DNA from 2 places in the Mucilaginibacter sp. 5C4 genome. Region 2 is predicted to be linked to the other one. Evidence: riboswitches for the same ligand, from Rfam matches in the RefSeq annotation. Region 2 holds a riboswitch; the other holds the start of a gene.
The links. A riboswitch is a leader RNA that binds a small molecule or an ion and turns the genes downstream of it on or off. The one in region 2 is predicted to bind cobalamin.

Region 1 (6,007 bases), 220 kb from region 2:
ACGTAAAACGTATGCTTTGCATAGGCAAGTAATCAAACAAATTTTTTAACCAGGTATTAGAGTACAGAAGCTCCTGAAAAGGACACTCACTACCAAAAACAACACAACATGCCACGTTCAGTTAACGCAGTCGCGTCGAGAAGACGCCGGAAAAGGATCATGAACCTCGCCAAAGGTTATTGGGGTTCAAGAAGCAAGGTTTACACCGTTGCTAAAAACACAGTAGAAAAAGGTTTACAGTATGCATACCGTGACCGTAAGACCAAAAAACGCGAGTTTAGGGCTTTATGGATCCAACGTATCAACGCAGGTGCACGCCAGCACGGCATTTCTTACTCTCAATTAATAGGTAAGTTAGCCGCTAAAGAAATTGGTTTAAACCGTAAGGTATTAGCTGATTTAGCGATGAATCACCCTGATGCTTTCAAAGCGATCATTGACGCTGTAAAATAATCAGCGCATATTTATAAGAAAAGGCTTTCTGTTTATTCAGAAAGCCTTTTTTGTTTATAACATTGTCATCTTGAACTTGTCGAAAGATTGTACAATTCGCTAATGGTTCGACTGGCTCACCATGACAAGCGTCTCTTACAACACCGAACTCTCGGCACCCGGTGTTTGCCTGCTATCAATAGGCTCAATATGTGAACGGAAGCGGGAGGTATCATCTCCGAGCGAACTATCTTCAACAATTTTTTTCTTCAATTACAATTGCTATGGGTTCTGCATAGTAGTTATCATTTACCTGTGATGTATATGAAGCGATGCCGCCATCAATATCCATATACTGTTTAAAGTTGCGTACATCCTTATCGACCATGTTTTTAAATACAGGGTTTAAGATATGGGCGATGCCACCTCCAAAACCACCGGCAGGCGGGCGGTAGCTGATGATGATATCTACCAAGGTGCCGCTGCCATTAAGGCTATCCTGGAAACGTACTTTACCAGCGTTATCGATTAATGACCCGGGTATTGAACTCCAGCCGATGCTGTAACCCGGCTCATCACGAACGATCTCGCCATCCCAGCTTACTTTGGCTGTGCCGATAGGTAGTTTTAACACCCAATGTGAGCGTTTATTATCTATGACCTCCACACTCTCGAGGTGTTTCATGAAAAGGGGCAGGTTATCCAGCTTGCGCCAAAAGTCATAAACTTCCTGGCGTGGTTTATCAATATGGTATGATGAACGGATATTTATGTTTACCGGCTTGGTATTGTTACGGCCCATGCGCGAGTATAGTTCGCAATGGCCGGTAAGCCCGCGGTTAAGAAGGTAGCCACCAGCGCCAAGCTTGATAATGCTGGCGAAAGGGCTTTTGAATAATCCTCTAAAACCGGATAATGCTAGTTTAATACCACTTGCGATAGAAATGGTGCGCTCGGCGGTAGAAAGGTTTAAACTTGGTTCCTGGCTTTCCGCCGGGCCACGGTATCTATTTTGCAATGCTAATGATGTCATGGTATGTTGCGTTTGTATTTATTAAACACCTTAAATTACAGCGGGTTTTCGTTAATTGAAATTAATTTAACCGGCGCTGATAATTGCATTTGCCGTTAGCATTTCTAATGCTACATTTGCAGCGCTTTAGGTTCCTGCCACGAAGCAAATTCACAGCAGGATTAAAAGGGAATACAGTGTAAATCTGTAACTGTCCCGCAGCTGTAAGCTCCGTTAACCAATGTCCGTTCAAAATTGCCACTGTGCCGAGTATTTCGGGATGGGAAGGCAGGGCAAAGGGGAGCAAGTCAGAATACCTGCCTCAGCATTATATTATTCATAGCTTTCGGGGATTGAAGCTTGGGTGTGAATGCTCTTCATAAGGCGGTGTATTTCCATTCTTGTATTTTCCATTTTTGTACGCTATGATGTTTTAACATCAGCATGAGGCACGGTTACGATAGTATTTTCAGGTTAGCAAAACCCCCATTTATAAGCAAGACGTTTTGTATTGCGGGCGTTTTCCTATTAACTTCAACTGTTGTTTTCGCGCAGCGCGATACTACAAAACATCTCAAAGAGGTACCGATAAAGGCATCGACTGCACTCAGGCTACAAACGTTAACACCCGCTCAACAAATCACCCAAAAAGATTTTGCACATTACAGTGCTTTTAATGTGGCCGATGCCGTGCGCAATTTTGCAGGCGTTAACATTAAAGATTACGGCGGCATTGGTGGATTAAAAACCATATCGGTACGGAGCCTGGGCACAAACCATACCGCTGTGTTATACGACGGTGTGCAGCTGAATGATGCCCAAAGCGGACAAATAGATCTGAGTAAATTCAACCTCAATAATGTTCAGGAGATCACCCTGTATAATGGCCAACCCGGTGACCTGTTGCAATCAGCACGGTCTTTCGCGTCTGCAAGCGTGTTGAGCATTAAAACTATCCGCCCAACTTTGACGGCCAAAAAAATATACCAGATCCAGGTGGGGGCAAAGGGGGGGAGTTTTGGGTTGATCAATCCTTACCTCCAATGGCAACAGCGGGCTAATAATAACTGGCAATTTGTTATAAACGGCAATTATATAAAAGCCAACGGCCGGTATAAATATGAGGTAGATAACGATGGTTCTGACACGGTATCTACCCGGCATCACGGCGATGTGGAATCAATACAAACAGATGCCGCGCTGTACTATAATAAAAATGATAGTAGTAAATTTAATATTCACCTTAATTACTACAACGCTAAACGTGGATTGCCGGGGGCGGTAGTATCTTATACCGAAGGACATGGGCAGCACCTGAATAATGACGATGTATTTGTACAAACAGGATACGAACGCCTATTTAAAAACGGACTTTCGCTATTACTTAACAGCAAACTCTCCCAACTAAAAACCCGTTACCTCGATTCGCCTTACAATAACATCCAGGGATTTGTTCTTGAAAATTACAAACAACGCGAAGCTTATCAATCGGTAGCCCTCTCATATCATTTAACCAATAATTGGGATATCTCCTACGCTATCGATGCATCCTATACTAAAGTAGATGCTGATATTGATAAGTACGCTTACCCTGCAAGGTTTACGCTTTTAAACGTTATTGCCAGTAGCCTAAAACTGGGTAAGTGGCAACTACAGGGAAATCTGCTGCAAACCAATATTCACGAAACAGTGCAAAAGGGTACGGCCTTTCAGCAAAAGTCGGTTTTGTCGCCAACACTGATGGCAACGGTGCAGCCTTTCTCCAATCCGAATCTTAAAATACGGGCATTTTACAAAAACGTTTTCCGCGCGCCAACTTTAGATGAGTTGTATTATTATGCGTTTGTAGAGCGGGTTATAAAACCCGAATTTGTATATCAGTATGATTTGGGAGCCACATATTCTAAAAACGTAGATGGCATATTTGAATACATAGCTATTACTGCCGATGCTTATTACAACTATGTTAAGAACAAGATCCTGGCTGTCCCAAACAGCAACCCGGCAATATTCTCGTTCAGTAATTTGGGTAAAGTTGATATTAAGGGAATCGATCTTGGTTTTAAAACACAAACCAAACAGCATAATGGCTGGAGCGCTTCGCTCAATACCAATTACACTTATCAGCAGGCTATTGATGTTAGCGACCCTACAAGTTCCAAATACCTGGAGCAGATCCCATATACGCCAAAGCATACGCTTGCAATAAACGCCGGGGTAAATTATAAAGATGCAGGGGTTTACTTTAACCATATCATGTCATCGGGCAGGTATTATACGGGCAACAATTTGCCGGAATACCTCGTGCCCGGTTATTCAGTAACAGATGCATCGGCTATTTATAAATTCATTAGCGGTAAAATGCCTTTGCAAACCTCGTTCGAGGTAAATAATCTTTTTAATACAAATTATGCTATCATCAGGAGTTACCCCATGCCGGGCCGCTCTTATCGTTTATCTATTCAAATAACAATTTAATATATCATCATGAAACAATTTCAACTCAAAACATTAATGATTGCCGCGGCATTAGCATCTGTATTGTCGGCTTGTAATAAAGACAAGATCACACAAACACCAGAACTGCCTGCCTCAGAACAGCGCGCAGGCATTTATATAGTGAACCAGGGCAATATCACTCACAACAACAGTTCGCTTAGCTTTTATAACTACACTACCAAAACTGCCACCGCCGATATTTTTACAGCAGCTAACGGTCGCGGACTTGGTGATACCGGGCAGGATGCTAAAATTTACGGCTCTAAAATGTACATCACTGTGAATTACTCGAGTACATTAGAAATTGTAAACGCTAAAACCGCAAAATCTATCAAGCAAATAAAAATGGTTGATGGCGCTACCGACCGCCAGCCGCGCTACGTAGTGTTTAACAAGAACAAAGCTTTTATATCTTCTTACGACGGTACGGTAGCTGTGTTAGATACCGCTACGTTAAATATCGAAAAATACATCAAAGTAGGCCGCAACCCCGAGCAGATGGTTATTTCTAATGGTAAATTATATGTTGCCAACTCAGGTGGATTAAGTTCAACGCCAGATAAAACCGTTTCTGTTATTGACCTGAATACCTTAACAGAAATCAAGAAAATTGAGGTAGCATTAAACCCAACAACTATATCTGCAGATGCCTTAGGCGATGTATATGTTATAGCTTACGGTACGTATCCATCTGTTCCTAAGATCACAATTATCGACAATAACACAGATGTGGTTAAAACCACAAAAGATATCGATGCAGGTTACGGCACTCCGTTTTTTGTGAGTGGAGATATAGCGTATTATTATTCTGATGCCGGTAAGATTAAAGTTTACAACTTAAAAACCCAATTGGTTATAAATGAAAACTTTACTATAGGCGGTACAACTCTTAATGCACCTTATTCTTTAGCTGTTGACCCTACGACAGGCGAGGTTTTTGTGACCGATGCAAAAGATTTTAGCAGCAATGGTAAGCTATTCGCATACGATAAAACAGGTAAATACGAGTATGACATTGCCACAGGTATCAACCCGGGCGCGATAGTTTTCGTTAATAAATAGCATTTTATTTTATAGTGTATTATCAATAAATTTGCGGTAGATAACCCGAATATGTCTTTACAAAAAACGAATACCCGTACAACCGTACTTATAGTAATGGTGCTTGCTGCCATAGCCATGCGCATTGTAAATACGCAAGTACCTGCCTTAAGCAATTTTACACCTGTGGGTGCAGTTGCCTTATTTGGCGGTGCTTACTTTGCCGATAAATGGAAGGCTTACCTGGTGCCTTTGATGGCACTTGTAATAAGCGATGTGGTTATCAACTACATTTACGCGGGTAAGTTTACGTTTTACACCAGTTCGTTATTTATGTACGGCTGTTTTATGCTGATGACATTTGTGGGTACCTTCATAAAAAAAGTGACAATGCTAAACGTAGCGGCAGCATCTGTAGTAGCTGTTTTGATCCACTGGCTTATAATGGACCTGCCGTTTGTTTACGGCATGCCAAATACTTGGGCTAACTATGGTACGCTGTTAGTTAAAGCGGTCTATCCGTTTGAAACCAATATGCTGATAGCTGATGCCGTTTATGGCGCAATCCTGTTCGGCGGGTTCGAGCTGGCAAAAAGCAAATTCACTGCTTTGCAAGGCAAAAGGCAACTGGCTTTGTAAGCTGATAATATTATTTAGAAAGCGGTTGGCCTTTGGTTAACCGCTTTTTTTGTTAGTGTGCGCGGACAGATACGCGAAGTATTGCGTATCTACATGTTTTTTTATTGTAGAGGCGCGATACTTCTCGCCTTAATAACCATTAATTATGAAAAGAATAGTAGTGCTCACCGGCGCGGGAATAAGCGCTGAGAGTGGCTTAAAAACCTTCAGGGACAGCGATGGGCTTTGGGAGGGATATAACATTGAGGACGTAGCCACGCCTGAGGCCTGGGAGCGCGACCCCGCGTTGGTTCAGGATTTTTATAACCAACGCCGCAGATCCGTTTTAGAAGCCGAACCTAACGCCGCTCATTATGCGCTGGCAAAATTGGAAGCGCAATATCA
Region 2 (6,007 bases):
GGTATTGCCCACGTGGCTTACGCGGCCAATAAGTTCTACAATGGTACCTGCGGGGATGGGTTTCTTAAAATCTATCTTATCGCTGCTTACGGTAACCATTACCTGGCGACTAAAACGGGTGGCGGTGATAAAGGCCACCTCATCCATCATGTGCATGGCGGTACCGCCAAACAGGGTATCGTAATGGTTAGTGGTATTAGGGAAAACGGCTTTAAAAATGCGGGTTTCTGATGCTTGTATTCTTTCGTCTAAGGTCATATCGAGGCAAATATAAATTTATTAATTTCCGTTTGCGTGGGGGCTATGCAACGCAGGGTCCACTATCGAGAGACCCTGCGAGGACATTAAAGCCTTATCCAAACCCTCTCCGGGAGAGAGGGCTTAAGGTTGGTATGTTGTTTAAATAGTTACGGGCTCTGCAACGGTAGCGCGCATTTCTTTTGCGGCGGCTACCATTTCTATCAGCGCCTTTTTGGTTTCGTCCCAGCCGCGGGTTTTGAGGCCGCAATCGGGGTTTACCCAAAGCTGCGCATCGGGGATAACCGCCCTTGCTTTTTTGAGCAGGTGGGTCATTTCATCCCGGTTTGGCACACGTGGCGAGTGGATGTCATACACACCCGGGCCAATCTCGTTAGGATATTTAAAATCGGCAAATACGTCCAGCAGTTCCATTTGCGAACGTGATGTTTCTATGGTGATCACATCCGCATCCATATCGGCAATATTCTGGATAATATCGTTAAACTCCGAATAACACATGTGCGTGTGGATCTGTGTATCGTCCTGCACACCGCTTGCCGATATCCGAAACGCTTTAACCGCCCAATCCAAATAGGCAGCCCAATCTGCTATCCGCAAAGGTAAACCTTCGCGGATAGCAGGCTCATCAATCTGGATAATTTTTATGCCGGCCATTTCCAGGTCGCAAACTTCATCACGAATAGCCAGGGCTATTTGTGTGCAGGTTGCCGACCGTGGCTGATCGTTCCGCACAAACGACCATTGCAGGATGGTAACCGGCCCGGTCAACATCCCCTTCATCCACTTATTGGTTAATGATTGCGCATAACCCGACCACTTAACTGTCATGGGCCTTGGGCGCGATACATCGCCATAAATAATAGGGGGCTTCACACAGCGGCTGCCGTAGCTTTGCACCCAACCGTTTTGGGTAAAGGTAAAGCCCTGTAATTGCTCGCCGAAATACTCTACCATATCATTACGTTCAAACTCGCCATGCACCAAAACATCAATGTCGATATCTTCCTGCCATTTAACGGCTTTCTCGGTTTCTTCGGCAATGTGCAGGTCGTATTGTGTTTGAGTGATAGCGCCTTTCTTCAATTGGGCACGCCAGCTGCGCACCTCTGCCGTTTGCGGGAACGAGCCGATAGTGGTGGTGGTGTACAAGGGCAGGTTTAACAGCTCCTGCTGTTTTTGCTTACGCGATGCAAAAGCACTTAACCGCTGCGCATCACTTTCAGTTATCTTGGCAACACGTTCTTTTACAGAATTGTTATGAATTAATCCTGAAGTTTTACGCAAGGCGTTATCATGCTGATTTTCGACCAGTTTGTATTGGGTGCTTACACCGGGGGTATCTGATGCCAGGCTTTTCAGCAAAGCAATTTCCGTTACCTTTTGGCGGGCAAAGGCAAGCCATTGTTTGATCTCGGGGGTGAGTTTTTCCGGATTGTGCTCGTTCCTCAGATCAACAGGCGAGTGGATCAACGAACATGATGGTGCTATCCAAACGCGATCATCGCCAAGCTTTTCTTTTGCTTTTTGGATGATGGCGAGCGAGGCTTCAAAATTGTTCTTCCAGATGTTGCGGCCATCCACCACACCTAACGACAATATAGTTTTGGCAGGTAACAACTCCAACACTTCATCCAACTGCTGCGGCGCACGTACCAAATCGATATGTAGGGCATCAACAGGGAGGGAAGCGGCCAATTCGGCATTGCTGCCCAATTTTTCGAAGTAGGTGGCTAATACAAACTTTAATCGCGGGAAATCTTTACGTAACTGTTTGTAAGCATCTCGGTAAGCCTGCTGTTCTTTTTCCGTCAGATCAAGCGACAGGAACGGTTCGTCAAACTGGATCCACTCAGCACCTAAGTCCAGTAGTTTGGTAAGTATTTCGGTGTAAACCGGTAACAGGTTTTTCAGCAGGTCTATCTTTTCAAAACCGGCTTCTTTTTCTTTACCCAACAGCAGGTAAGTAACCGGGCCGATCAGCACTGGTTTGGTGATAATACCTAGCTGCTTTGCCTCGTAAAACTCGTTGGTGATTTTGGTAGAGAATAACCTGAATTGCTGGTTCTTATAAAACTCGGGAACAATGTAATGGTAGTTGGTATCAAACCATTTGGTCATTTCCATGGCTACTACATCCAGTTCGTCTTTTTGATAGCCGCGGGCCATAGCAAAGTACAGGTCAAGTTCTTCTTTGCCTTGTTTTAGGATCACCTCGTTGTAACGTTTTGGGATTGCGCCAAACATCAGGGAATGATCCAGCACGTGGTCGTAATACGAAAAATCGTTTGAGGGGATAAGGTCTATCCCGGCTTCTTTTTGCATCAGCCAGTTTTCGTGGCGGATGGTTTTACCTACGGTAAGCACATTTTTGTGCCCCGTTTTGCCTGCCCAGTAACCCTCGCAGACCTTTTTTAATTCGCGTTGGCCACCAATACGCGGGTAGCCTAAATTTTGCGTCAGCATTGCTTTAATTGATTAAATGAATAAATCGGTTAAAAGCCCTTTTAGCTAATCTTCGCAATGCGTTTGTTGGGATGGATTGGTGGAAAAGTATGGATACAGCACTCCCTTGCATAAAAAATACAGGTTGTAACAAAAACTATATCAAACACACGACCATTGCCCCATACCGCGAAAGCATTGTCAATTCGGTATGGCAGGTCTCCTGACTTGTAACATTTTTGCCGCCCTTCCCGACTGTTTTTGGACAATCAGTGGGCATATATTCTGGCAAAAACCTTTTTGTGTTACTTACAGTTGCGCGACAGTTAGTGATTTGCACACTATTCCCTATTAATCTACAATTAAGTAAAACCTATACCGGTTGATGAAGGAAAGTAAAGAACTTACATCGGCTCAAATGTAAGTAATAAGGATGAGGAAAAGGAGGATTAGCTGTCTTCTCTTAATTTTCTGATCTCCTGGAGAGCGTCAACGTCAATCTGATCTTTAGGGCGGTTTATAATTTTCTTGTTTTCGATAAGCTGATTAATATGCAAGAATGGGACGCTTATACCGTCAATATCCGCAACAGAAGCCATTGATAAACATTCGTCAAAAGTGTAACCTTCAAGGCCTTTCATATTAGTCATAATATCCAGGTTCATGCCGTTATTCAACCTAAATTCTGTCCACCCGGCTATAAATTGCATATGTGCTATCATCGGGTAATCGCCCATGTTGTTGTTAATAAATGCCTTTCGTAAATTGTCCCTGTTTTCAGGTATATCTTTTAACCAAATATCTACATCGCCTGTAAAACGCTGAAAGCCATGTAAGTTTATAGCATAACCGCCAACCATAATGTATTGCACATCATTTTGTTGTAGCGCCTTCCATAAATTTAGAATATCCTCATCAAAAACATCCACGGGCTATTTGCTGATAAAAGGTTTATGAGTTATTACAGCCTTGTTCATGGTTTGCTGTATTTTATATAGGCGTGTGCACATCTCAAAACGCTCTTTGTAAGTTCGTTTTAAACCCTCTTTAAGATGCTCTATCAGGGCATGATCTACGGCCGGTTCCTTTTTATCCATAACGTTAACTTACCTCAAATTTAGCTAAAAAGGGATTAGCAAGCAATAACTATTCCGTATGAAAAACCTTTTGCATATCGCTCCATATCTTCCCTATGGCGGCAGCGTAGGGAAGATATGGAGTTGTGTTGGATCGGTGCGTTTCCATCATTTTTTGGGTGTTTGGATCAGCCGCCATTTTCTGCATATCGGCGTTAAAGTCATCTCCCACATATTCAAAATAGCTGAACAGGTAAGGCTATACGACAAAGATTAGAACTTTTTATTTGCTTAATATTTGAATTGTACGCAGTTTTGTGATATAACATAGCGCAATGCACTATATACAATATGCAAACTGTACATTGCGGCAACCACATCATAATGAAAAATATAGTTTACGTTAGCACCGCTGTCAACCTGATGCACGAAAATCAATTGTTTGACATTTTGCACAATTCGAGGTTACATAACCAAGCCTTAAATATTTCGGGGGTATTACTTTATTCAGAGGGGACATTTATACAGGTTTTAGAGGGGAAGGATGGCATGATAAACGCACTGTACGCAAGGATAAAAGCCGATCAGCGACATAAGGATATTATAACCTTAATTGACGAACCCATAACCGAAAAGAGTTTTGCCCAATGGCTGATGGGTTTTGCCATAACCGATAAAGAAAAAACCGAAAAATTGGTTGGCTATTTAAGATCAGTTAAAGAATTGGATATTAACAGCGGTAACAGCGCCGCCATCGCTGCTATCAAAACCTTTATCGAAACTAATGAGCTTGAAGTGAAGTATTAACATTATTAATAAAGGAATGGGGCTGCTTGAAAAGCGGCCCTTTTTTCATTTGATCCGTATTGCTATTTATTAAACATTGATATTGTGGCCAACTTACTTGTAAGCCATCATTTCTATGTTAAATATTGGCAGCTAAAATTTATATTTTTCAAAAAGTAATTTATAATTACACCATAAATATTTAGTAAACAGCCGATAAATCATGAAATACCCGCTATTCATCCTGCTAATGTGTGTTTTTTGCCGTTTAAATGCGCAAAACTCAACCTTGATTACGCTGGAGGATAAAAAAATGGACGCTTATCTTATCGCCCGTAAACCGGCAATACTAACAATTCAACTTAAAAACCTACCAAAGAATACCAAAAACGTTACCATCAAATACACGCTTGTAAAGTTTGGAATAGATTTTCAAACTACAAAGTATACAGAAACCGATAGCTTGGGTGTATCAAAAATCGTTCTTGATCAAAACTTACCGTATCAGCAGATTTGGCTAAATGTGGGTGAATATCTATACGCAGGTGTATATGTTAATGAAGGGTTGACTATTACGGTGGATGCTCAAAAAACTACAGCTCAAAAGGGTTATATGATTGGTGACGGCATAGGCTATAATGGGAAAGACGGAGAAGTAAACACTGTTATAAATAAATACATACAATTTAAAAAACAGGAAAAAGCGGGCATTTTTGAAAAACTAAGAGGATTACGCGACGAAAAAAACAAAACTTCTACAGGGTTTATTTCTAAGATTGATACTATCCGCCTACAACTTGCACAAATAAATAAAGAGTTTATTGTGGGTTATCCAAACTACGCCTGGGCAGTTGAAAACGAAACCTTATCCGATTTTTATAACAACCTGTGTGTTGTTTATTGGGGAGATGTAATGCCAAACAAGCTGTTTCAAGACATCAGCAAACATGAACCATATTTTACAAGCAATGAAAGCGTTTTATTTTACAAAAATTTGCAAACCTACATTAGCATAAAAAAAAACGAACAAAAAGCAAAAGGCCTTGAAGAGACCTTAACATGGTTTGACAAAACATTTACACCACAAAAATCTGATTTGCTTAAATTGTGTTTGTTAGACAACGCGAAACCTTCATTTGCACAATCTTTTCCGCTTATTATTAACAGCATACAAACCAAATGGTGCAAAGTAATTGCAAAAGATGAATTAGCTAAAGCTATTACTACTCAACACAATATTGACAGTTTATTTTCTCTGTCAAAAAAATTAGAGACCACCAATATTGGCAAGCCGCTTTTGAAGTTGCCGTTCGAAGCTGAGCTTTATCAAATAGATACCCTTAAAGACGTTAACGATCTGATCTATAATCTAAAATCAAAATTTACAGGTAAAGCCTTAATTATTGATTTTTGGGCTACCTGGTGTATTCCCTGTTTGTCAG

Region 1: it holds a riboswitch for cobalamin, as region 2 does, so the genes downstream of both, RHM67_RS12840 (TonB-dependent receptor plug domain-containing protein) here and metE (5-methyltetrahydropteroyltriglutamate--homocysteine S-methyltransferase) in region 2, are expected to answer to the same signal.

The regions. Positions count from the first base shown of each region.
Region 1 is NZ_CP133775.1:2,719,862-2,725,868, reverse strand. Features, by position in the region: gene rpmI (50S ribosomal protein L35) at 1-32, shown strand, start outside; gene rplT (50S ribosomal protein L20) at 109-453, shown strand; gene RHM67_RS12845 (SRPBCC family protein) at 686-1,465, opposite strand; cobalamin riboswitch at 1,577-1,784, shown strand; gene RHM67_RS12840 (TonB-dependent receptor plug domain-containing protein) at 1,889-3,922, shown strand; gene RHM67_RS12835 (DUF5074 domain-containing protein) at 3,932-5,005, shown strand; gene RHM67_RS12830 (DUF6580 family putative transport protein) at 5,057-5,623, shown strand; gene RHM67_RS12825 (NAD-dependent deacylase) at 5,769-6,007, shown strand, end outside.
Region 2 is NZ_CP133775.1:2,498,182-2,504,188, forward strand. Features, by position in the region: gene RHM67_RS11730 (acyl-CoA thioesterase) at 1-258, opposite strand, end outside; gene metE (5-methyltetrahydropteroyltriglutamate--homocysteine S-methyltransferase) at 400-2,724, opposite strand; cobalamin riboswitch at 2,899-3,095, opposite strand; gene RHM67_RS11740 (nucleotidyltransferase) at 3,153-3,632, opposite strand; gene RHM67_RS11745 (hypothetical protein) at 3,636-3,800, opposite strand; gene RHM67_RS11750 (hypothetical protein) at 3,850-4,011, opposite strand; gene RHM67_RS11755 (BLUF domain-containing protein) at 4,164-4,586, shown strand; gene RHM67_RS11760 (TlpA disulfide reductase family protein) at 5,029-6,007, shown strand, end outside.